DNA from 4 places in the Exiguobacterium sp. H66 genome. Region 3 is predicted to be linked to each of the others. Evidence: riboswitches for the same ligand, from Rfam matches in the RefSeq annotation. Region 3 holds a riboswitch; each other region holds the start of a gene.
What was found. A riboswitch is a leader RNA that binds a small molecule or an ion and turns the genes downstream of it on or off. The one in region 3 is predicted to bind S-adenosylmethionine.
Positions count from the first base shown of each region.

Region 1 (4,078 bases), on a different contig from region 3:
CTTGCTCCAGTCCCCTGCTTCAAAGCGGTATTCCATCGCTTCGCCGTCCGGTCGCCGGCTGAGAAACCGAGCCGTCCCGTCGATATGCCCGCTGACGAAGTGACCACCGAACCGTCCATTCGCCGGCATCGCGCGTTCGAGTTGAACGGCTGCTCCGACCCGTAACGTCTGAAGCGACGTCGCTCGGATCGTCTCATGGACCGCATCGGCCGTGAATCCGCTCTTCGTCATCGCCGTCACCGTCAAACAAATGCCATCAACGGCAATGCTGTCGCCAATCTTTGTTCCATCAAGTACTGCTGTCGCTTCAATCTCGAGCGCCAGCCCGTTCGGACGGGGGACTTTCCGTTTTATTGTGCCAAGTTCTTCAATCAATCCGGTAAACATGTCATCCTCTCCTTTCGTACATACTGGAGATGGACGTCCTGTCCGATTTGGTTCATTTTCACTAAATCAAAACGGTCTTCGATGTCCTGTTCCGTCGTCAGAGACTTTGTCCCACTGAAGAGGGACGGTGCCTGATAGAGTTCGATCGTATCCACGAGATCCGCTTCTAAAAATGCGGATTGAATCGTGGGACCGCCTTCAATCAACAGACTGCGAATACCTTGTTCATATAAAAGTTCGAGGATTTGGTCCGGTGTCGCATACGTCCCGACGAAAACCGTCACGTTCGCCCGTTCGCTTGTTCGTGGCTGTTCCGTCAACCAATACGTCGGATTCAATCCGTCATTCATGACTTGAAACTCATCCGTCAGGCGCCCCCGCCGATCGACGATGACGCGGACCGGTTCGATGCCGGTCGAACTGCGCAATGTCAATGCCGGGTCATCGATGATCACCGTGTCGCTTCCGACGAGAATCGCGTCGTGTGTCCCGCGTAACTGCCGTCCGTCAGCACGTGCCGCTTCTGAAGTGATAAAGCGTTGTTCACCCGTCGCGACCGTCCCGTTCATCGTTTGGGCGACTTTCACTGTGACATGCGGACGTTTTCGTTCGATTGCCTTCCAAAACGGTTCGTATAATGCCTCCGCCTTATCTTTTAGCAACCCGACTTCAACCTCAATCCCCGCCTGACGGAGACGTGTGATACCGCTTCCTGCGACGAGCGCGTGGCGGTCCTCTGTCGCGATAAAGACGCGCGCAATGCCGGCTTTTAGAATCGCTTCCGTACACGGCGGTGTTTTGCCGTGATGATTGCACGGTTCGAGCGTCACGTAGAGATCGGCTCCGCGTGCTGCTTCACCTGCCATGAGGAGCGCTTCGACTTCGGCATGGGGTCCTCCCGCATAACGGTGGGCCCCAAAACCAACAATCCGCCCCTGTTTGACGATGACGCAGCCGACACTCGGATTCGGGCTCGTTTGACCGTTTAACATGTGTGCTAGTTGCATCGCATAACTCATGAATGTTTCCATTTTTTCCGCTCCTTTCAATAAAAAAGACGCCTCCTGTAAAAGGGGGCGTCGTGATTGAAGGATTGACGAAATAAGCGTCTCGCGTTTCTGTTTTTACACATACAGAAACAGACCTTTCCCTGAAAACATTTTTTCAGAAAATGGCACCAAGCGCATTGTTTCGTCCTTCTCCCATCCGGACTTTACCGTCGGCCTTGGAGTCTCACCAAGTCAGCCACAGTGCGTACACTGCAGGTCGCGGGCTCATCGATTTATCAATCGCATCACCGCCGGTTGGGATTTTCACCCTACCCCGAAGAACTGGTTATTGAGTTATACAGCTCAAGACTAGCACAGGTCATTCTAAAATACAAAATGAATTGTATTTCATTCTCTTTTTTAGGAAAACATCAAAAAAAGGACCCTTCTCTTAAAAGAAAAGGATCCTTCCATCTGCACTAAGGCAGAATCCGCTCAGCTCATCTTTCAGACAAACGTCTGACGGAATTGGCACAGTACGACGTAAGAAGTCTGTTGCCGAGGTTTCGTAGGGCCAGTCCCTCCACCTCTCTCGATAAGTGCTACGGTATGAAGTTCATATGTGTGATGTTTCAAGTCGTTCTTATGTCGTGAATCTAATGCTTACACTACGGGGATTCCTTTCTCAAGTCAACCATATTTTCAAAATTAAACCAAATTACCCAGTTTATCAATTTCGACTTCTTTTTGACGTCTTGACAACGTATTTCAATCAATGCTATCCTCTTCACAATGATTATTCCGACAATCCCTATACGATATATCAAGAGTGGGCGAGAGATCTGGCTCTACGAACCCACGGCAACCTGCAACATGCAAGGTGCTCCGACCAGCAAAGCCGATGCTTTGGATGATACTTACGAGAATCTCGTAGTGCGCCTAAAGCACTACGAGTTTTTTAATAGAAGGAGGAACCCTTTATGAATTCATCATCACCTGTCCTGTTTGGCGCAGAAGCTTTTTTGATTGAACGAGGTCCAATCGGTATTTTACTGTCTCACGGTTTTAACGCAACCCCTCAAAGCGTCCGTACTGTCGGAGAGCAGTTTGCCGCCCAAGGGTTTACCGTGTATGCCCCGCGTCTCGACGGACACGGGACGAGCATCCGTGATTTCGAAGCGTCGACTGCCGAAGATTGGAAACAAAGCCTCCGCCAAGGGTTCGACGTCTTAACCAATCATTGTTCGTCCATTTTCATCGCCGGACAATCGATGGGTGCGACACTTGCCCTTGCACTCGTCGCGGAAGGATTACCTGCTAACGGATTGATTACGATCAATGCAGCACTAGCGATTCCTGCCTATGAAGCATTATCTTTTGAAGACTGTCCACGCTACTTAAAAGAAAGTACCCCAGACATTAAACGTGAAGCGTTTGAAATCATCTATGACCAGGTCCCTGTCGTCTGCGCATCGGAACTTTTGACCTTGATTGACCAGACACGTCCACTCTTACCAGCCATCGAGATTCCAACACTTATTTTATATTCTGCCGAAGACCATGTCGTCCCGCCTGAAAGTTCGGATTACCTTTATCAAGTCATCGGTTCGACGGACAAACGGAGCTATTGCCTGCTTGACTCCTATCATGTCGCGACCCTCGATTATGATCAAGAAGCGATTGTCCGCGAGGCAACACACTTTGTGCACCAATATAGTCGTTTGACCCACACCGGTTGATGTCTTTCCTGCGCGAAAGCAAGGGATGAAGACTGTTTCGATGCGTGTTTCAAGCATCGACTAAGCCGTCCAAAACAATATGAATGCGCAAAAAAATGGCCGATGCTCCCTTGAAACGATGGGAGTATCGGCCATTTGATTGATGTTGTCCTGACTGATGAATCAGTCCTTCGTTTACTTCATCAGTTCTGTTGCTGTTTCTTCCATTGTTGCAGGGCTTGCGATTTCCCCGGCACTTCATGGCAGTGGCGGCAACGCGGCTCATACGACTCTGACGCGCCGACTAAAATGATTGGATCATTGTAGTTGGCAGGTCGACCGTCGATTAAACGTTGCGTCCGCGATGCCGGGTCACCGCACGACAGGCAGATCGCCTGCAGTTTCGTGACGAACTCTGCCCGTGCGAGAAGTTCCGGCATCTTACCGAATGGTTCCGCCCGGAAGTCTTGATCGAGTCCGGCACAGATGACACGTTTTCCGTCCTGCGCGAGGGCCTCGATGACATCGACGATTTCATCATCAAAGAACTGAACTTCGTCAATCGCGACCACTTGTGTCTCTTGTGCGACTGCCGCGTACACGTCACGGCTCGTCGCCATCGGTACCGCGATGACAGAGTTGCCGACGTGCGAAACGACATGTTCTTCATGATAACGGTCGTCAATTGCCGGTTTAAACACTTGGACCGGCAACTTCCCGTACTGAGCCCGGCGAACGCGTCGAATCAGTTCTTCCGACTTACCAGAGAACATACTTCCGCAAATCACTTCAATCCAACCATACTGATTTATTACATGCATCATTGCAGACACCGTCCTCTAAAATTAGTCACTTTAACGAGTATAGCCCGAATCGAATATAAGGAAAAGAGTTGACTTCTCGAAATCAAAAATCCATCCGTTCATTCCCATGATTCCCCACCTTGTCGTTTTAACCAGTCCTCATTTCCTGTACACTATAGAA
Region 1 is NZ_JACSMQ010000005.1:12,381-16,458, forward strand. Features, by position in the region: gene ribE (riboflavin synthase) at 1-387, opposite strand, end outside; gene ribD (bifunctional diaminohydroxyphosphoribosylaminopyrimidine deaminase/5-amino-6-(5-phosphoribosylamino)uracil reductase RibD) at 372-1,418, opposite strand; FMN riboswitch at 1,578-1,722, opposite strand; SAM riboswitch class I at 1,874-1,978, opposite strand; SAM riboswitch class I at 2,194-2,296, shown strand; gene KNP88_RS09350 (alpha/beta hydrolase) at 2,357-3,115, shown strand; gene KNP88_RS09355 (thymidine kinase) at 3,298-3,915, opposite strand.
Region 1: another riboswitch for S-adenosylmethionine. It lies ahead of KNP88_RS09350 (alpha/beta hydrolase); the one in region 3 lies ahead of KNP88_RS05490 (methionine ABC transporter ATP-binding protein).

Region 2 (4,078 bases), on a different contig from region 3:
ACGGGAAGTCTTGAATACCATCGAGGTGATTACAGACGTCGTGGCACTCAGTATTCCGTATGCCATCTTACGTGAGCACAATACGACGAACACCTTTTTACAATTTTTACTGCGGGTCATTACGACCAAGTGGTACGCCGACTCGAAATCAGCATCATTTCATGTCCTCTATTCGGTCGAAGAACGATTTGCCGGATATCTGTTATCGATTACCTCGGACGTTTCCGACAGTCTGTTTTATCAAGAGATGCGAACGTCGAATCTCCATGACGTCGCCGATTGGCTCGGGACGAGTTACCGTCATTTAAACCGTATCATCTCAACACTTTGTGAAGAAGAAATCTTAGCGAGACGACGCGGGAAAATCATTATTTTAGATGTAGAGCGGATTAAAGAAAAAGCGAACGGAAATAGTTACGAATAAGGAGGGGCTAGTGTGGGACTAGGTATGTTTTGTGCGATTACGGCAGGAATGATGATTAGTTTACAGACGGTATTGAATGCACGGATGAGTCATGCGTTCGGGGCATGGGCGACGACGACCCTCGTCTTTTTTGTCGGGTTCATCGGTTCACTGTTTGCGTTAGTCGTATTTCGGGGTGGCACATTCTCGAACATTCAAACGGTCGAACCGCTTTATTTATTCGGTGGTCTGGTCGGTGTCGGTGTCGTATTTTGTGTGATGCGCGGGATTCAGTTGCTCGGTCCATCGATTGCGATTTCGGTCGTCTTGATTTCGCAACTCAGTTTTGCATTATGTGTCGACTTGTTCGGTTGGTTCGGTTTACCGGAACTTGAGCTTTCGCTCGGACAAGTCGCTGGATTGCTTGTGATGTTAGCCGGTATTTTTGTGTTGAAACGGTATCAAGTCGTAGAAATCGAATCTTCGGATGATTTGTCGAAAAAGGTATCGTAATGGTTGAATGGGGCGTGTGAAGATGCTAAAGCGAAGAGATGGAAAACGTGAGGATTGGAAGCGAATCACCAAGAGAGCGTACGCACAGTCATTAATCGAGACAGAAGAGTTTAAAGGGCATGTAACATTATTGCATGCCATTCAAGTATCGCATCCCTTGAACGTTCATTATGAAAAGGAACATGTCTGTATTTTGGATGATGGTTACATGTGGCTTCAGCAGTTCCCTTCAAATGCACACCATGCTGTCACGACGATGTTCGATGCTGATGGAAATATCGTGCAGTGGTATATCGATATTTGTTTGCAGAGTGGTTTTACTAATGGAAGTCCGTGGTGGGAGGACTTATTTTTAGACATCGTTCTGCTACCGTCTGGTGATATGTACATAATGGATACTGATGAACTGGAAGATGCTTTATCTCAAGGTGTCATTGATAAAAAACAGTATGAGTTAGCATGGGGGGAAGTTGAAACCCTCAAAGCCAAAATTAGTACGGGCGATTTTGAATTGATCAAGTTAGCGCGTCACCATAAGGATACATTAATGAATGTGATGAATAACTAGAGTCGACAGAAATCAAAACCTTTTAGGCTACCTTATCAAAAAGACAATTGAAAACTTTTGACTACATAAGCATGCAGACAAAGGAACGTGGGGGGAAGCTTCTTCCTTTTTCGTTGCTTTCCTCGGGCGAGGCGCAAGCCGTTGCTCCTTGATCCTCACGGACAACGAGCAGGGTCTTGCCAGCCTCTTGGCAGCGCGTGTTCACGCGCTTTTTCCCGTAGGAGTCAACGAAAAACGAAGCTTTCAGGGTGTACCGCAGAGAAAATCATAGAGTAGTGTTAGAGCGCAATCCGTCTCGCATCGCTTGAGAACCGCGAAAAGCAATCGGTCGCGACCCTGCAGCTTTGCTGTAGCGGCGCGGAAGATTGCCGCTTTGAAGACGAGGCGAGACAGGGGAGCGCGAACGGATTGCCTCTTGTTATAGCATATTCACTCTTCATAAGAGTGTATCTACAAACGAAAAGCCCGCACGAAGCGGGCTTTTTTTAGTTTAGACAGATACTTCTTCTTTCCAAGCCACATCGATGAATTCATCGCGACCGGATGCTTTCCGGTCTTTTTTGTAGTGCTCCGGATTCTTTTTGTGGAAGTTTTGATGATAGTCTTCTGCTGGGTAGAAGGCTTGTGCCGCTTCGATTCGTGTGACGATCGGTTGCTTAAAGCGATTGCTCGCAGCAAGCGCGTCACGTGAAGCAATCGCAGCAAGGCGCTGTTCTTCCGTATGATAAAAGATGGCAGGTGCGTATTGTGTCCCACGGTCCTGGAACTGTCCGCCGGCGTCAGTCGGATCCGTTTGCGGCCAGTAAAGTTCGAGTAACCGCTCGTATGAGAATAACGCCGGATCAAATGTAATCTCGACGACCTCCGAATGACCGGTCGTGCCTGTTTTTATTTGTTCGTATGTCGGATTTTCGATTTGTCCTCCTGTATAACCGGAAACAATTCCGTGAATACCGGGCAGTTCTTCGAATGGTGTCACCATGCACCAGAAACAGCCTCCTGCGAATGTTGCTTTTTCCATCTATATCTCGTCCTTTCCGCTGGCGGTAGTCGCCCTATAATCATTCGTGCTCTGACAGCGAGAAAACGAAAACGACTCCTTTGCTTGGTTGCAAAAGGAGTCGTCGCTTTTTATCAACCAAAGCTTGCGCTTTGCTGGTCGTAGCACCTTGCCACTGAAGGCAGGTTGCTGGGACGTCATCGATCCAGATCTCTCAGTCCACTCTTGATAAGTGTTATATGAAGTTGATTAAATTCGTTATCATTGATGTGATAATAGCATCTCTAAAACGACAAAGTCAATCCTTAAGATTCTAAAGCATGAAGGACGGTTGCACCTAAGGCTTTTGCGCCGATGAGCAATGCCTGTTCATCGATTTCATATTTCGGGTGATGTTGCGGATAAATCGTACTCCCATCCGTTTTGGCGGACCCCGTAAAGAAGTAGCTTCCTGGGATACGCTCTAAATAATAGGCGAAATCATCGGCTGCCATCATCGGTTTGAGTTCTTTGACAGATGCCTCACCTAAGAAAGCCGTCGCTTCTTTAACGAGATTTGTTTCTACCGGATGATTCCAAAGGGAAGGATAACCCGTCGTAAAGTCGATGGAATAGCTCGCACCGATTCCGGCACACGTCGTCCGGGCAACCAAATCGACCTGCTGTCGTAACTGGTGACGCAGCGCTTCGTCAAATGTTCGAATTTCTCCGACAATCCGTGCCTCACCAGTAACGATGTTCGGAGCCGTTCCGGCGTGGAATGAACCGATTGCGATGATGGCAGGTGAAAACGGATCAACGCGCCGACTGACGAGGTGTTGGAGATTACAGACGAGTTGTGCCCCGGCGACGAGTGCATCTTGTGTTTTATGAGGGGCTTGCGCATGACCACCCTGTCCGTGGACGACGATTTCGAATTCATCGATGGCGCACAGCGTATGTCCTGCGTGATAGCCAATTGTTCCGACAGGTAAGTCATTTTCGAGATGCGTACCGAAAATTGCATCGACCCCGTCAAGACAGCCGTCTTCAATCATTTGAATGGCACCACCCGGGAAGACTTCTTCCCCGTGTTGATGAATGAATACGATTGTTCCGTGAAGGTCTTCTTGCAGTGCTGTAAAGGCCGAGGCAAGACCGAGTGCAATCGCCGTATGTCCGTCATGTCCACACGCATGCATGACACCCGGATGAATCGAACGGAAGGCGAGATCCGTTTCCTCCTGCAGTGGCAGGGCATCGAAATCGGCCCGAATGGCGATGGTCTTTCCAGGATGTTTTCCTTTGAGGGTCGCGACGATCCCGCTACCACCGACGTTCCTGCGGTAAGGGAGACCAAGCTCATCATAAAATGAGGCGATGGCGTTTGGTGTCCGCACTTCTTGAAAAGAGAGTTCCGGGTGACGGTGCAGATCACGACGTCTTTCAATGATTTGTTGTTCGAGTTGATCGAGTTGAGTGAAGAGTTGCTGTTGCATCATAATCATCCTTTCAGGTTTTTGAGGTATGACTTTCTATAAAACGGGTACAGATAGGAGTAATGAATGATGAGGAGGAAAACAAGTCATGGGAGAAATTATTGTCAACGCGGTCA
Region 2 is NZ_JACSMQ010000007.1:128,208-132,285, forward strand. Features, by position in the region: gene KNP88_RS12260 (Crp/Fnr family transcriptional regulator) at 1-424, shown strand, start outside; gene KNP88_RS12265 (DMT family transporter) at 437-916, shown strand; gene KNP88_RS12270 (ribonuclease FAU-1 family protein) at 939-1,484, shown strand; gene msrA (peptide-methionine (S)-S-oxide reductase MsrA) at 1,975-2,505, opposite strand; SAM riboswitch class I at 2,613-2,719, opposite strand; gene KNP88_RS12280 (M20 metallopeptidase family protein) at 2,790-3,962, opposite strand; gene KNP88_RS12285 (putative quinol monooxygenase) at 4,051-4,078, shown strand, end outside.
Region 2: another riboswitch for S-adenosylmethionine. It lies ahead of msrA (peptide-methionine (S)-S-oxide reductase MsrA); the one in region 3 lies ahead of KNP88_RS05490 (methionine ABC transporter ATP-binding protein).

Region 3 (4,078 bases):
AGTTTTTTCGGGTTTTTGACGATATCTTTTTCGGAAACAGTCAGTGGATCGGCGTCTGCTTTTAGTTCGATCCACCCTTGGTCGGCGAGCAGGTTCAAAGCACGTGCCTGGTTCGTCGGGTCATTGGGTGTTGCGACTTCAGCACCTTCTTTGACATCGTCCAACGTCTTATAGGACTTGCTGTATAATCCCATCGGTGCGGTTGGGACAGTGATCAGCCCTGTGAGATCGAGATTTTTTTCTTTCGCAAACGTTTTTAAATAAATCGAGTGCTGGAACAGGTTGGCATCGATATCACCGCTCCCGAGGGCAAGGTTCGGTTGAATGTAATCACTGAATTCGACGATTTCGACGTTGTAGCCTTTCTTTTCGAGTCCCGGTTGAATCGCTTCTTTGACCATATCGCTATACGGACCACTCGTCGCCCCGATTTTGATGGACTTCGTTTCTTCATTTGCACTGCTGTCACCGCATCCAGCTAAGATGCTTGCTCCTAATAATCCTGTTGCTAAAAAGACATAGCGTTTTTTCATCGTAATCTCTCCCTTGCGTTCTCTATTTGTAAGTTATCGTTTATCGGCGACACGTGCGAACCGGTTTCCGAGTGCCTGAATGACTTGAATGATGACGACGAGCACGACGATCGTCATGATCATGACGACGTTATCGTACCGGTAATAACCGAACCGGATCGCGAGGTCACCAATTCCGCCGCCACCGACGATCCCTGCCATCGCTGAGAATCCGATCAGGCTGATCAAGGTCAACGTCAAGCCTTGAATGATTCCGGGCAATGCTTCCGGAAGGAGAACACTGATAATGATGCGAAGCGGTTTCGCCCCGCACGCTTCTGCTGCTTCAATCAAACCGGGCGGAATCTCACGGAGTGAGGTTTCGACGAGTCGGGCGAGAAACGGAATCGCGGCGACGCTCAAGCTGACCGAGGCGGCAGCAGGACCGATCGTCGTCTTCGTGATGAGTTGCGTCAATGGAATCAAAGCAACGAGTAGGATGATGAATGGTAACGAGCGGACGATGTTGATGGCGAAGTCCAACGTCGTTCGAATGAAGACGTTTTGGAAAAAGAGTCCGCGGTCGGTGATGAATAATAAAATCCCGAGTGGAATTCCGATGATAATGGCGAAGGCGAGTGAAATGCCAACCATGAAGGCCGTCTCTCCGAGTGCTTTCGTTAAGTCGGGAAGCATTGTCGTAAACCGGTCAAGCGACATCTTGAATCACCTCGATTGCGTGCAACTGTCCCTCGAGCCAGGTTAAGGCACGATTCACGTGCAGTGTCGGTCCCGTCAAACTGACGATTAAGACGCCAAACGCGACGTCCTGAATGTAGTCGACCTTCCCATGTAGGATGCTGACTGCGATATCGAATTGTTTGATGGCTTCAGATAAGGTACTCTCACCTGTTTTTTCACCCATGAACTGAAGTCGAATGACTTTGCCGGGTGTCGTCCGTAAAATCCGTTCCGGTAACTCGATTTGGAGTGCCGTATCGACGTAATGTTTTGTGACCGGATGTTCGGCTTGACTAAATATGGCGTAAGTCGAAGCGACTTCGACGACTTCACCGTGCGCCATGACGGCAACGCGGTGACAAATTTGTTTGACGACGTCGATTTCGTGGGTGATGAGGATGATCGTCAAACCGAGCCGGGCGTTCAAATCTTTCAGTAAATCGAGAATCTGGAGCGTCGTCACGGGATCGAGCGCTGATGTCGCTTCGTCACAGAGTAAGATGTTTGGATTGTTGGCGAGCGCTCGTGCGATGCCGACGCGTTGTTTTTGTCCACCACTGAGTTGGCTCGGATAGTTCGTCTCGAATCCTTCGAGTCCGACGAGTGCCGTTAATTCTTGAATCCGTTTCGGGAACTCACGCCGTTTGACACCGGCAGCCTTTAAGGCGAACGCGATATTGTCGGCAACGGTGCGGGACTGAATCAGTTGAAAGTGTTGAAAGATCATACCGACCCGGAGACGGAGTTTGCGGAGAGACGTTTTGGAGACACGTGATAGATTGGCTCCGTCTACTATGACCGTACCGCTCGTCGGTGTCTCGAGTCCGTTAATCAACCGTAAGAGTGTACTTTTTCCGGCGCCGGATTCACCGATGATGCCGAAGATTTCCCCTTGTTCAATCGTTAAGTTGACATCGTTTAATGCAAAAATCGGTGTGCGGTCACGGACAAATTGTTTTGTGATGTGTGCGAACTCAATCATGATGTTTCCCTCCCGATACAAAAAAATCGCTTTTTTCCAGTTAGAGAGCAACCAGAAAAAAGCGACGAAGTGTAGAATTTCGTAACTTATCTCTCAGAACAAAAGAAGTTCTGTAGGATGTGGCACCGTTCCATTACTGGTGGTTGCCGGACGTCGTTGGGCCTAATCCCTCGGTCGCTCTCGATAAGTAGCTATGCTGTTGGGATTTACTTTAACGGAAATGATTCCCATCTGTCAAACGTTTTTTCAGAATTATTCGGCAACGGCGGTTTGGAACAACTGAAGGGTCCCGATTCGTTTGACGGCCTCGACGAGCCGGTCGACATCGGCAATCAGACTGATTCGGACGTAGCCTTCACCATACGTACCGAAGAAGTGACCCGGTGTCACGGCGACGTGCGCTTCGTCGAGCAGATGATCGGTGAAGCTTTGGGACGTGAAGCCGGACGGAACAGGGAGCCAGACGAAGAACGAACCACCCGGAACCGGTCCTGCCCAGCCGATTTCGTTTAAGGCACCGAACAACGCATCACGTCGCGTCTCATACAAGGCACTCAGTTCACGAACACATGTCTGATCGCTTGAAAGTGCGACCGTCGCTGCATGCTGGATCGGTGTGAAGGCACTGACGTAAAGGTGTTCCTGGTATGTTTCGATGCTCGCGATGACGGACGGATTACCGATTGCAAAGGCAATCCGGAAGCCGGACATGTTGAACCGTTTAGAGAGTGAAAACAACTCAATCCCGACATTCTTAGCGCCTTCCGTCTGGAGGAAACTCCGCGTCGGACCATCGAAACTGATCCCGCCGTACGCTAAGTCATGGACGACGCAAATGTCATGTGCATCAGCGAACGCGACCGTCTGTTCAAAAGCCGCTGCCGTCGCTGTCGCACCGGTCGGATTACTCGGATAGTTGAGGAACAACATCCGGGCTCGTTCGACGTCAAGCGAATCGAGGAGATCATAGTCAGGCAAAAAGCTATTTTCAGCGAGAAGCGGAAGCGTGATCGGATACGCACCGGCAAGTGCTGCGCCCGATAAGTAATCCGGGTAACCAGGGTCCGGGACGATGACCCCTTCACCGGGATTGACGATCGTCTGCGGAAGGGCGACGATGCCGGCCTTACTTCCGAGTAAAATCGCGACTTCTGTCGCCGGATCAACCGACACGCCAAATTCTGATTCATAAAAATTAGCGACGGCCTGTTTTAAGAAATCATGTCCGCGAAACGGGGGGTACTGGAGATTACTTGCATCATCGATGGCTTGTTTTAAAGCATCGAGAATATGTACGGGTGTCGTTTGGTCCGGCGTTCCTTGACCAAGGGTGATGACGTCGTGTCCTGCGGCTTTGACGGAACCGATCCGTTGGGCAAGTTCTGCGAAGACGGGATCGGGCAAGCGATCGATGGCGATCGATGGGGCGAAATGTTTCATCTCTGTTCCTCCTTCAGGTATTGTCGTCAAGAATAGCGAATTTTCAGTCAAAATGAAAGAGGTTTTTTAAAATTCCTTAAAAATTAGAAGAACATTCCAATTTCAGACGATGTTCTTGATACACTAGACAAGTAATCGATCGACTACTAGACGGGAGATGGAAAAGATGAATCGGACCTGGTGGAAAGAAGCCGTCGTTTATCAAGTGTACTGGCGGAGTTTTAACGACTCGAATGGAGACGGGATGGGGGACTTGCGGGGCGTGATCGAAAAGCTCGACTACATCGCCTCACTCGGGGTGGATGTCATTTGGCTTAACCCCTGTTATACATCACCTGATATCGACAACGGTTACGACATCGCTGACTATTACGGCATCATGGAGAAAGCCGGCACGATGGCA
Region 3 is NZ_JACSMQ010000002.1:430,942-435,019, reverse strand. Features, by position in the region: gene KNP88_RS05500 (MetQ/NlpA family ABC transporter substrate-binding protein) at 1-533, opposite strand, end outside; gene KNP88_RS05495 (methionine ABC transporter permease) at 567-1,232, opposite strand; gene KNP88_RS05490 (methionine ABC transporter ATP-binding protein) at 1,222-2,235, opposite strand; SAM riboswitch class I at 2,319-2,425, opposite strand; gene KNP88_RS05485 (aminotransferase class I/II-fold pyridoxal phosphate-dependent enzyme) at 2,488-3,675, opposite strand; gene KNP88_RS05480 (alpha-glucosidase) at 3,842-4,078, shown strand, end outside.

Region 4 (4,078 bases), on a different contig from region 3:
ATAGCAAAGGGGTTTTTAACATGATGCATCACGTAATCGAACGAGCGAAGGAGTTAGTTACAAGCAAACTGAACATCGTCGAGACAGCAGACGACTGGGGTTTGTTACTTGAAGAAATCAACGGAATCGATGAATGGGTCCAGCTGTCGCAGTACTACGCGCCACGTCAAACAACGACGAAACTAGTAGAACGTCCGGAAACACCATCTAGCCTCCCGATCAAAATGATTCAGGAACGGAAGGAAGAAGTTGAACGGACTGTCGAACAACGGTATTCCTATACGTTTGAACGGCAATTAAAGGGTGGCTCGTTACGGGAATGGCCAAACAGTCATGTCTCAGAAAAAGAAATCCGTGACTGGAACCTGGAGCATGGGATGGAAGTCCGTGTCCAAGTCCTACATCAAGATGAGCGCCGGACGTCGCTTGAAATCTTAGCCGTCGTCGCGACGGATCAAGTAAAACCACTTGCAGAGCGAATCGTTTTTGAAAAGTGTATCGTCAAGAACCATGGCATCATCGAAGCGACGATTGACGGTCCACTGCAAGAGGAGACGGGAAAACCGTTCTATTACACGACACCACTCGAAGACATGCGGTTCTTCCAACTGAAAGCAGGTCAACTCGTCGACCTCGTCATGTGGAAAGGTCATCCGGAGACATTGACGATTGTCTGGAAACACGCATTTCATTACGAAGTACCGACCATGACGGAATTACCGGCACGCGACGTATCGAGTGGTTCGCCCGAGTCCGTCACTGCGTCACCTGCAAACAAACAGACGAAAACAGGACGCTACGACAAGATGATGCAACGGAAACCGAAGGCGAAGAAAGTCAAAAAAGAGCGGCGCCTCCGGGAAAAGAAAGTCCAGCAACTCGAACGTCTCGATACGACGACATTACCCGGTCAACCAATCGAATTCGTCGATAAAACGGCACTCGATTTTGCTTCCTACGACGGCATGCGTCTCGTCATCGTCGGTAATGAGCAACAGCGCGCCGTCTACCGCGACTTCTTTGCGGAGACAGGGATTGAATTAATCCATCTTGGCGGTGACGCCCAAGCTGCGAAAAAAATTGCCTGTCTCGCGAAAAAGACAGATGCGATCGTCGTCATCAAAAGTCGCGTCTCCCACGCAGCAGCGGCACATGTTCTCGTGCAAGCAAAAAAGCACGATATTCCGTTTGCGATTGAACGACTCGATGGACGACGCTCTTTGTATACGGCGTGCCAGCAACAACTTGAGAAAGCAATGGTCCAACGTTTACTAAAAGACAAGCGTTAAAAAGTGAAACCTCCTCAAAAATAAACCGTAAAGAAAGGTAGCACTTATTTTTGAGGAGGATCTTTCGATGTCAAAACAATTAAAATTAGCAGCGCGCGAGTCGTTGCAGGGACGATGGGGCTTCATGGCATTAATGATGTTGTTGTTCTTAATCATTCAAGGCGTTCCGAACGGATTTGCGTCCTCACCCGAAGAGGATTTCCAATTTATCGACCTGATTGGTATGCTCTTGACGGTGTTGACCTTACCGGTTGCAATGGGATGGTCATGGCTCGCCCTATCCGTTGCCCGAGACGAGCAGACGAAAGTCGCAGATTTGTTTGAGCCGTACAAAATGTTCTTGAAAGCCATTGGAGTGTCAATCGTCCAAACCTTTTTCTTAGGGCTATGGTTCTTACTTTTCATCATTCCAGGAATCATTAAGTCATTCTCTTACATGTTGACGTATTACATCATTCGGGACGAACCATCGATTGGCATCCTTGATGCCATTACGCGTTCACGCCAAATGATGGATGGACACAAAAAAGAGGCGTTTTTCCTCGTCCTTTCGTTCATCGGTTGGTTCTTGCTCGGAATCATTACGCTCGGAATCGGTTTCCTCTGGATTGGCCCGTACTTCAGCGTCACAATCGCGAAGTTCTATGATCGCGTGCGTGGGGAAGAAGTTTCGACGACTGGTCACCGGACAGCCATGATGGATGCAAATCACAATGACTCACCGTTCGTATCACCAGAATGAATTGATTTTGAACAGCACCATACAAAACAGGGATTGCCATCTTAAACCGATGCGCAATCCCTGTTTTTAGCTTCTAGACAAAGAAGTATCAAGAAACAGAGTGATTTTCCAAATGTTTTTTTAATTCCGATAGGAAAAGAAGGTTTAAAGGTTGCTTTACTCTGCTAAAAGATGTACGCTAATTTCAATTATTCTTATCACGAGAAGTCGAGGGACTGGCCCGACGACACTTCAGCAACCCCGCATGAGCGGAAGGTGCTACTTCCAAGAGGAATTTATTCCTTTGAAGATAAGAGCCGACAGTAGACATTCGTCGCTCTTTTCTAAACGAAAAGAGCGATTTTTTATGCAAAAAGGGGGCAAAGGGGATGGAATACGGATTTTGGTTACCAATCTTCGGAGGTTGGTTACGAAACGTCGAGGATGAACAAATGCCAGCGACATTCGATTATGCGAAACAAGTCGCACAGACGGCAGAACGGATTGGCTTTTCTACGACATTGATTGCAGAATTGAATTTAAACGACATTAAAGGAATAGCCGAACCGAGTCTTGAGGCGTGGACGACGGCAGCGGCGATTGCGGCGACAACGGAACGTTTGGAAATCATGACAGCCGTCCGGCCCGGTTTTCATAATCCGGCGACGACAGCGAAAATGGCGGCGAACCTCGATCAGTTGAGTAACGGACGTTTTACGCTCAACGTCGTTTCGGCCTGGTGGGAGGAAGAAGCCCGTCAATACAATGGGATATTTACAGCCCATGACGAACGATATGCCCGGACGGAAGAATTCGTGACGGTCATGAAAGGATTATGGGCGGACGCATCACCCTACAGTTTTGACGGAGACTACTATCAGCTGGAACGGGCAGAGCTTCACCCGAAACCCGTTCAGCGTCCCGGAATCAAGCTCTACGCTGGTGGTGAGAGTGAGACGGGGAAACAGACGATCGTCAATCACTGTGATGCCTATGTCATGCATGGGGGAACGGTTGATGAAGTCGCGACGAAAATTACGGATATGAAAATCCGCCGCGCGGCGACCGGGAAGCAGCCGCTTGCGAGTTTCGGACTGGCAGCCTATATCATCTGTCGCGAGACGGAAGAAGCAGCGCTCGAAGAATGGCGCCGGATTACGAACGTCAAAGAAGATGGTGCCGGATATGCCGGATATGACGACTTCGTCAGTAAATCGCAACTCGAACAACAGGTCAAACGAAATGATTACTCCGTCTCAAACCGTGGACTGCGTCCGAATCTGATTGGGACGCCGGATCAAATCGCAGAACGGATTCTTGAATTTGAAGCGGTCGGGGTGACGTTGCTCTTGCTCCAATTTTCTCCGCAACTCGAAGAAATGGAACGCTTTGCCCGCGAGGTCATGCCACGCGTCGAAGCGAAACGAAAGGTAGGTCAACTAAAATGACGAAAATTCATATTTTACACGAAAATCAGGAATGGACGGATCATTTAATCAAGCGACTCGAGGAACTCAACTTACCGTATGAACAGTGGCACCTCAACGAAGGGGTCGTCCCGCTCGACGAAACACCACCGGAAGGCGTTTTTTACAGCCGGATGAGTGCCTCGTCCCATACACGCGGACACCGGTATGCACCAGAATTGACGGAAGGGGTCCTCGCTTGGCTCGAAGAACATGATCGGACCGTTTTCAACGGAACCCGTGCGTTACGACTCGAGGTCAGTAAGATCAACCAATACACCGCCTTACGCAAAGCAGGTATCCGTGTTCCGAAAACGACGGCAGCCGTCGGACGTGATCAAATCGTCCAAGCCGCTCAAAACATCGGAGTGTCGTCGTTCATCACGAAACACAATCGTGCCGGTAAAGGACTCGGCGTTCAATTGTTCCACTCGATTGAAGCACTCGAGACGTATCTTGACGGACCGACATTCGATGAGCCGGTCGACGGCATCACGTTGATTCAAGAGTACATTCAAGCACCTGAACCGTATATTACGCGTTGTGAATTCGTTGGTGGTAAGTTCGTCTATGCGGTCCGTGTCGATACGTCGGAAGGATTC
Region 4 is NZ_JACSMQ010000004.1:100,910-104,987, forward strand. Features, by position in the region: gene KNP88_RS08435 (DUF2325 domain-containing protein) at 21-1,289, shown strand; gene KNP88_RS08440 (DUF975 family protein) at 1,357-2,031, shown strand; SAM riboswitch class I at 2,223-2,327, shown strand; gene KNP88_RS08445 (LLM class flavin-dependent oxidoreductase) at 2,400-3,458, shown strand; gene KNP88_RS08450 (ATP-grasp domain-containing protein) at 3,455-4,078, shown strand, end outside.
Region 4: another riboswitch for S-adenosylmethionine. It lies ahead of KNP88_RS08445 (LLM class flavin-dependent oxidoreductase); the one in region 3 lies ahead of KNP88_RS05490 (methionine ABC transporter ATP-binding protein).